Regions from separate parts of the Herbaspirillum sp. DW155 genome, predicted to be linked through region 2. Evidence: riboswitches for the same ligand, from Rfam matches in the RefSeq annotation. Region 2 holds a riboswitch; the other holds the start of a gene.
What was found. A riboswitch is a leader RNA that binds a small molecule or an ion and turns the genes downstream of it on or off. The one in region 2 is predicted to bind cobalamin.

Region 1: linked by a shared signal. The riboswitch ahead of AACH55_RS16165 (TonB-dependent receptor) and the one ahead of AACH55_RS14305 (CbtB domain-containing protein) in region 2 are both predicted to bind cobalamin.

Annotation. Positions count from the first base shown of each region.
Region 1 is NZ_AP029028.1:3,558,003-3,562,414, forward strand. It holds gene AACH55_RS16160 (iron ABC transporter permease) at 1-502, opposite strand, end outside; gene AACH55_RS16165 (TonB-dependent receptor) at 526-2,508, opposite strand; cobalamin riboswitch at 2,589-2,871, opposite strand; gene AACH55_RS16170 (protein phosphatase CheZ) at 3,371-4,114, shown strand; gene AACH55_RS16175 (chemotaxis protein CheA) at 4,114-4,412, shown strand, end outside.
Region 2 is NZ_AP029028.1:3,132,364-3,136,775, reverse strand. It holds gene AACH55_RS14315 (hypothetical protein) at 83-772, shown strand; gene AACH55_RS14310 (hypothetical protein) at 1,026-1,568, shown strand; cobalamin riboswitch at 1,647-1,876, shown strand; gene AACH55_RS14305 (CbtB domain-containing protein) at 2,017-2,232, shown strand; gene AACH55_RS14300 (CbtA family protein) at 2,243-2,950, shown strand; gene AACH55_RS14295 (ferredoxin) at 3,016-3,357, shown strand; gene AACH55_RS14290 (cobaltochelatase subunit CobN) at 3,350-4,412, shown strand, end outside.

The sequences.
Region 1 (4,412 bases), 430 kb from region 2:
CCGACAAGGCCAGCGAAATCAGGGCGCCAAACCCGGCCGCCAGCATCACTCCGGTCAGCAACAGCCGCTGGCTGGAGAGCAAGGGCGACATGGCCAGATGCCGCAGCGACTGGCGCACCAGTGCGAACAGCAGCAGCATGGCCAGTCCGGCCCCCAGCAAGGCGCCGGGCGCGGTCACCGCCTGCAGCGGCCATCCCAGCCGCAGTGCCGCCAGCATGGCCAGCAAGGCGCCCGCTGCCGAGCCACCGGACAGGCCCAGCACATAAGGATCGGCCAGGGGATTACGCAACAAGACCTGCATCAGCGCCCCCGCCAGCGCCAGCGCGCCGCCCACCGCAAAGGCCGTCAGCGCGCGCGGTACCCGCAGCGACAGCAGCAAGGCCACGCTATCGGACGAAGCCGAGGGACGCAGGCAGCCAGTGCTGCCGCACAGCGCCGCCGCCGACAGGGCCAGCAGGGACAGCAGAAGCAAGATGCACAGCACGGGCAGGCAAGGTCGCATCGGCAGCGGGATCAGGATGGGTTTCAGAAGTCGTAACGGGCCGTGAATTTTACTGCCCGGCCGTCTTCCGGATAGATGCCCGAGACAGCACCGCCACTGCAGTCATAGGCCTGCGAGTAGTACTTGCGGTCAGCCAGGTTGGTGCCGGTCAACGCAAACTCCCAGGCGCTCACCCGCAGCGCATATCGGGCATCGAAGGTAGTGAAGGACGGCATGCGCGCGCAGGTGTTGGCGAAGTCATTGCCCATGCGCTGGCGGTCCACCCAGCGTGCGCCCATCTCCGCACTCTGCTGGCCCGAAGTCCAGTTCAGCCGCGCCGACAGCGTATTGGCCGGCACCAGCGCCAGTTGCTTGCCGCTGTTGTCGCCCGCGTCGAAGCGCGCATTGACGTGCTGGTAGGTGGCGCTGGCCCTCAGGGTCTCGGTCAGTTGCACGCGTCCTTCCAGCTCCACGCCCTGGTGGCGGGTCGGCGCCAGGTTGCTGTTGGCGCCAAAGCCGCCATTGGCGGTGGGATCGTAATACAGTTCGTCGCGCACGCGATGGCGGAACCAGCGTAGCGTCACCTGGCGGGCCGCATTGCCCAGGGTCGCGCCCAGTTCCAGGTCATGCGAGACCTGGGGCTTCAAGACCACGCCGGCGGGCAAGGCGGTGAAGCCGTTCTCGTCGGCCGTGGCCAGGCGATAGCTCTGCCCGGTCTTGATGAAACCGCGCAGCAGCGGCAGCGGCGCGTAGCTGGCCTGCAGGTCCCAGGCGTTGACGGCACTGCTGCGGTCATAGGCGCCGGAGCCACTGAGCTGGGTGAACTGCTCGCGGCGCACGCCGGCGGCCAGCCGGGCATTGTGGTCGAACTCGATTTCATCGCGCAGGTACAGGGCCTTCGAATGCTGGGCAGCATCGCTGTTGCCATAGCTGGCGTTGGTGGCCGAACTCCATTCGGACAGGTCGACCCCGACGATGGCTTCGTTCTTCCACAGGCCGCTCTGCAGCACCTGGCGCAGGCGCGGCGAAAACTGCGTCACACGCACGTTGGTCTGTGCCGACGAGCCGCTGCTGACATACGTGGAGCGCGAAATCTTTTCACGATGCGACAGCTCGGCGGCCAGGTCGACATCGCCGAAGCGGCGTTCCAGGAAGGCCGTGATGCTGTCGTTGTCATAGGAGCCGTGGTCCAGCGGATTGCTGCTCTGGCGCGGATTGGCCTCGTATTGCGCCTGACTGAGACTGCCCGGCAGGCCGAAATCGGCACGCGAGAGGTTGGCGCGCAAGCCGAAGCGCCAGTCGCTGGCGAACCACTGCACCGTGGTACTGGTGTTTTCCTGGTTGGCACGGCTGTTGTCGCGCCAGTTGTCGGCGTGCGATCTGGCATAGCTGGCGTCGATGGACATGTTCTCCCAGCCGCGTGAAACCGCCGCCCGGCCGGCGCGCTGGCCGTTGCTGCCGACCTCGGCCACCACGGTGCCGTGCGCCGCACTGGCTTGCGGGCGGCGCGTGATGATCTGGATGACGCCGCCGGTGGCGCCGCTGCCATAGAGCACGCTGCTGCCGCCGCGCACGATCTCGATGCGTTCGATGGTCTCGATGGGAATCGAGGACAGCAGCGGCGTGGTCAGCTCATTCTCGGAAATACGGACGCCATCGACCAGCACCACCATGTTCTGGTCGCCATTGGCGCCGAAACCGCGCAGGTCCAGCGGGAAGTCGCGCGGACCGGCCAGGCTCTGACGCCCGTAGACGCCACCCAGCTTGCGGATGGCTTCGTTGGCATCGCCGATGCCGGCCGCGCGGATCTGCTCGGCGGTGATGACGGTGGCGGCCACCGGCGGGAAGGCCGGATCATTGGGAAAGCGCGAGGCCGACACCACCACGGCCGACAACGGCGGGTCGGCGTCAGGGCGGGCAGCCAGCGCCGTATGCGCCAGAGCGGCCAGGATCAGCGCCGAACCGGCGCGCAGGGCAAAACGGGGACGGGGGCCGCCGTGGCAGGCCCGGAAATAAGCGATATGCATGAAAAAGCCAGGTGATGAAGGTGTACAGCCTGCCTCCCCGCAAGCTGCATTCAACGGAAAACCGCACTGGTATTGCCTGTGCGGCCTCCTCCTGTTCTGGCCGGTCTCCGGACTGCAGGCGTGACCATCGGCCTTCCCATGCGGCGAAGTGAAGGTTCGCGCAAAAACACAGTGGCGTGGAAGATGGCGTTGCCGGCAATACTCAACGAATCACACGCAATCGTCTCGCGGCAGCCGGCGCCTGGTTACCGTTGCGGGGGCAGTACACCTTGACCAGTCCCCCTTGCAGCGGGCCTGGTGCGTGTTTCCCGTTTAACTGCCGGCGAGGACACGCCGGCGGGCACCAAAACCGCGCCATTGTAGGCGTGCAGCGTAGCGGCCACAAGCTGGGGAGCCCGGATGATGTAAATCGGCACAAGCCTGCGCCTGCACAATTGCTTTCAGGAAAAAGCCGGATAGAATCATGGCCAGCGTATTTTTATATAGAATAAATTCGATTTCTTTATCGAAAACATTTGAATCGCGGCCCCTGTCAGTTCTTTGACGACGGTCGAAAAATCGAAACAAATGGGGGATTTCACTCGCTGTTTGGCCGATGAGATGGCCGCAAGCGGTCCTATACTCGGCGCCATGGCATGGTCGAGGGGGACTTTTGCTGTTCTGCCGGCCTCACCTGTCATCCCTGAATCGTTGTCGTGGTCTGCGAGCCTTCAGACTTCGCCTCGGGCTGCCGATATCTGTCTGATAACGGGGGCGAGGTGGTTGCTGTGCCTCTTGGAACGACGCATTTGATCCGCCTACGGGCAACTTTGCACAGCAGTGCGCCGACGAGCGCACACCTTTGTTGGGAGAATCAGTAATCATGAGCGACGACGTTGATCTGGAAGCATTGTTTGACGAAATTTCCTCGCAGACACTACCGGGCATGACCGCCGGCGAACCAGCCGCCGATGCCACCGCCCAGAGCACGGACGCGGGCGCGGCCGGCGAACAGGAGGACCAGAGCGACAAGCCCATGTACGAACGCCTGGGCGGCATCGTTCGCCTGTTGCATGACTCCATGCGCGAACTGGGGTATGACCGCTCGCTGACCGACGTGGCCGAACAGATCGGCGACGCCCAGAGCCGTCTGGAACACATCGCCACCCTGACCGAACAGGCCGCCAACAAGGTGCTCAATGCCCTCGATTCGGGCATGCCGGCGCAGGACCGCCTGCAGGAGCAAGCCAAGGACATCAACGCCCGCTGGACCCGGCTCTATGCCGGTCAGATGAACATCGACGAATTCAAGGCGCTGGCGGGCGACTCGCAAAAGTTCTCCAACTCGGTGCTGGAATCGACCGAAGCGGAAAAGGCCCGCATGCTGGAAATCATGATGGCCCAGGACTTCCAGGACATCACCGGCCAGCTGATCAAGAAGATCGTGGCCATCACCGCCGCCGCCGAGCGCGAGCTGGCGCAATTGCTGCGCGACAACGCGCCGCCGGAAGTCAAGGCGCAGATCGATGCAGACAAACCGGTAACCCTGATGAATGGCCCCTCCGTGGGAGGTACGGCCATGGCGCAGGACGACGTGGACGACTTACTCGATAGCCTGGGGTTCTAATGGATGACGAAATGCTCAAGGATTTTGTCGTTGAAGCGTTGGAGCTCGCCACCAACGTGGAAGAGCACCTGCTGACGCTGGAACGACATCCTGATGACCTTGAAATCCTCAATGCGGTCTTCCGCGCATTCCACACCATCAAGGGTGGCGCCGGGTTCGTGAACCTGCCGGCCATGGTGTCGGCCTGCCACCTGACCGAAAACCTGTTCGATGCGCTGCGCACCGGCAAGGCACCGGTCACGCCGCTGGCCATCGAAGCGGCGCTGCAAGCCAGCGGCTTCGTGGCCGACCAGTTGAA
Region 2 (4,412 bases):
GGAAACATGTCTTTTTTCGGCGACAGCAGATGAATCGAGCAGGGCTGCCGCCACGATCGTGTTTTCCGTGAGGAGTGGCGCCGTGTTCCCTTATCCCCCGCAGCCCCTTGGCTTTCCTGCCGGTCGCCGCTACACGGTCATGGCCGCGCTGCCGCTGTATGTGCTGGTGCGCCAGTACCCCGCTGGCGCCGGTCAGGTCCTGTGCGAACCGGTCATGTTCGGCCAGGCCAGCGGCAGCCAGGCGATGGTGACCTATCTGTCGCCCTTCGAGGCCAGTCTGGATGCGCTCTGGCTGGGCTTGACGCCGCAGGACTACCAGGTTCTGCCGGCAGCGGCGTTTTCTCCGGACGAGTTGATCGCGCGTCACCACGGCTACCTGCCGTACTGCCTGCACATGGCCTGGGGCGCGCATGACGGCTGCCTGGCGGTGCGCGCGCAGGGTGGGCCGGTACGGCTGTCCTCGACCAAGGTGGCCAGGGTGTCGGAGCGCATCGACACCATCACCCTGGACATCGGGCTGGCCGATCTGGAGTGTGCGGCCCGCTTGTGGGAGTGCGCCGGGCTGTTTGCCCGCTGCGAGACCGAGGCCCGTCTGCTCAGACTGAGCCCGTCCGAGCGCCACCGGCATGCCGCCCGCGCCATCGACCGGGTACCGGCCACAGCCGCGTCCGGTCAGGAAATCAACCAGCTCGCCCTGTATGACGCCGACGCGGCGCAGTGGCATTTCATCTCCCTCGATCTCTTTTTCAGCGTGGCTGCCCGGAGGCGCTGAAGAGGCGACAGCTTCCGGACTGCCGGTGACGCCCGTGCAGCCACGAATTCAAAAAGCCAGCAAGAAGCGACTTCCTGTCGTCATTGAGAGTTTTCTCATATTCATTGCATTGCTCTTCTGCAACTATGGGGCGAGGTCTGATCCTCGCCGCCCCCACCCCTGTTGCCTGAAGGAGCTGCCCTTGAACCGCGTCCTTGCCCCTGCGTGCCGTTCCCGGTCAGGCAGGCTGCGCTGTCTGTCATTGATCCTGCTCTTGCTCTGCTGGGTCGCACTGCCGGGGCCACCAGCGCCGCCCGAAGAAGTGCTGGACAGCTGCCTGACCGTGGACCAGATGCCCTTGAGCGCGGTCAGCATCGATCCTGTGGCGGGCCGGATGGAGGTCATGGAAGGCGGCCCGGCATCGTCCTACAGCCTCTACCTGCCCGATGGCGACAACCGCATGCTGCGCATCGGCTATGCCAGCGGCAAGCCGCCCGGGCGCGACTACCTCTTCGTCAATTCGCACCGGGGCTACCTCGACCGCGCCGTCGGCCTGAGCGCGGACGCCGCGCCCCGGCTGGAACGTCCGCAAAAGGCTTTGTTTGCCATGCTGGGCTATCTGGGCGAACGTTACCTGTGCCTGATGGAAATGCACGGGCAGGGCAGCGGCACGCGCCAGCGTTCGGCCTATGTGGCCCGCATTCCCAGCCGCATGGGCGTGGAAATGAGCCTGTATTACAAACTGGCCGAAGCGCCCGTGTCGTCTTCATCCGCATCCTCTCTTGCCTCGCCTGCGCGGTCTGACACGCCCCGCTGAAGCCGCCGCCAGCAGACGGCCGGGCTGGCCGCGCTGACGATCGCGGTTGCCCAAGGCGGTCCCCGCCTTTATACTTCGCCCCTTAGCATTGCTTCTGGTATCCCGCGCGCAGCCGCGTCCGGGATTGAAACGGGAAGCCGGTGCGGCCGGTGCCACAGCATCGCGCCAAGGCCGGCGCTGCCCCCGCAACGGTAAGCGAGGAAGGACACGCACTACGCCACTGTGCCGCGCGCATGGGAAGGCGCCTGTCCCGAAGCCCAGGCTTCCCCTCGCCAGCCCGGAGACCGGCCAGTGGCAACTTCTTCAATGCATCGCGGAGGGCGATCATGCGGAAAGCTTCCATCATTTCCCGCTGGTGTGAACCGGCGCCGTCCGATGACGGCGGGATCGTGCATGGGCGCTCGTCGCGTGGCTTCCTTCGTTTCATTCACCTGTCCAAGGAAAGCGCATGTCCACTCGCTCCGGTCTGAACGCCCGCCCAGTCGCCGACTCCATCCCCTCCGCCCACGCCGGCAGCCAGGTCTGGCGCGACCGCATCGCGCCTGCGCTGCTGGCCTTTGCGCTGGGGGTTGCGCTGATCTACGGCGCCGGTTTCGCTTCCCGGGTCGAGCTGCACAATGCCGCCCACGACGGCCGCCACTCGGCCGGTTTCCCCTGCCACTGAGGAGCGGACGATGAACTGGACGGTCCTGCGGCGCATGGCGTCGGCGGTGGTCATCGCAGGCGCCTTGTCGGGCGTGCTGCTGTCGGCGGTACAGCAATTTCAGGTCGAGAAGATCATCCTCAAGGCCGAGGAATATGAAAAGGCCGGCGAATCCGCTACCCACGCAGCCGATGCCCACGAGCATGCGCACGAGCATGAGCACACCCATGACGCCGATGCCTGGGAACCCGCCGACGGCGCCGAGCGCACCGGCTATACCGTGCTGGCCAACGTCAGCATGGCGGTCGGTTTTGCGCTGATGCTGGTGGCCGCCTTTACCCTCAGCGGCCGCAAGATCAGCTGGCGCAGCGGCCTGCTGTGGGGCCTGGCCGGTTACGGCGTGTTCTTCGTCGCGCCGTCGCTGGGCTTGCCGCCGGAAGTCCCCGGCACCCTGGCCGCGCCGCTGCATGCGCGCCAGCTCTGGTGGGTGATGACCGCAGCCATGACCGCCGCCAGCCTGGGCCTGTTCGTCTTTACCCGTGGCTGGCCGTGGAAGCTGGTCGGTGTGATGCTGCTGGTGGCGCCGCACTTCATCGGCGCACCCCAGCCCGAGGTTCACGGCAGCGTCGCGCCGGAAGAACTGGCGCAGGCCTTCATCCGTGCCACCGCCGCCGCCAATGCCATCTTCTGGCTGGCGCTGGGCGGGCTGACCGGTTTCTTCTATCGCCGCTTCGGCTGATTTGTCCTGAGGTGTCGGGCCCTGTCTGGCGTTGCGGCGCCAGGGAAAGTAAAGCTATCCAAGCCATGAGAACCCATCATCGTCACGTGCTCATGTGCGTGGGTCCGCGTTGTACCGAAAACGGCGTGCTGGCCGAAGCCATGTTCGGCGTACTGGGCGAGCAGATCGACGCCCGCCCCGAACTGCGCGTCAAGCGCACCCGTACCCACTGCATGGTGGCCTGCAAGGCGCAGGCCCCGGTGGTGGTGGTCTATCCCGAGGGCGTCTGGTATCGCTGCGAGGATGCCAGTGCCATCGAGCGCGTGGTGGTGGAACACCTGGAGGGCGGACGCGAAGTGAGCGACCTCATCTTCCATCGCCTGGGCAGCGGCGACGTGCTGCCGGAACCGGAGGCCAGCGATGTCTGAACCCTTGGCCCGCATCGTCCTGCTCACCCATGCCCCGACCGACCTGGCCCTGCTGGCCGCAGCGCGCAACCAGTTGCCGGCGGACTTTCCGCCGCTGGCCGGCTATGACCTGCAAGCCCTGCAATCCGCTACCGACGAGCAAGGCCAGCCGTTGCGAACGCTGGCGACCCTGCTGCGCGCCGAGCTGACCCATGCCCGCGTGATCGTGCTGCGCGTGCTGGGACGGCTGGGTGCGGTGGCCGGTTTTCCGGAACTGTTGCGGGCGGCGCGCGCCGAGGGTCGGCAGCTGATCGTGCTCTCCGGCACCGGCGAGCCCGATGCCGAACTGGCCGCCGCCTCCACCGCCGCACCGGACCTGCAGCAGCAGGCGCTGGCCTACTTCAACGGTGGCGGCAGCGTCAATCTGGCGCAACTGCTGCGCTGCCTGTCGGATCGCCTGCTCTTCTCCGGCTATGGTTACGAACCCGCACAAGCCTTGCCGGAACATGGCCTCTATCATCCCGACCTGGAACAGGATGCCAGCCTCGACGACTGGCTGGCCCTGCGCGCCAGCACACACGCAGGCAAGCCGGCCGTGGGCATCATCTTCTACCGCGCGCACTGGCTCTCGGGCAATACCGCCTTCATCGATGCACTGGTCGCCGCACTGGAGGCGCGCGGCATGGACGTGCTGCCGGTCTTCACGTCCTCGCTGCGGGTCTCGTCCGGCAGCGGCGCCGCGCTGCCGCCCGCGCTGGCTTATTTTGCCGGGGGACGGGTCGATCTCATCATCAATACCACCAGCTTTGCCATGGGCGAGATCACCGCCGGCGGCGTCACCCCGGCCGGATGGTCGGTGTCGGTGCTGGAGCAACTGGACCGCCCCGTGCTGCAGGCCATCACCAGCGGCATGACGCAAGACCAGTGGCAGCATTCCACACGCGGCATGAACCCGTTGGATGCCGCCATGAACGTGGTCCTGCCCGAATTCGACGGCCGCGTCATCGGCGTGCCGCTGTCCTTCAAGCACACTACCGAGAGTGGGGTGGTGCAGTACCAGGCCCTGCCGGACCGCG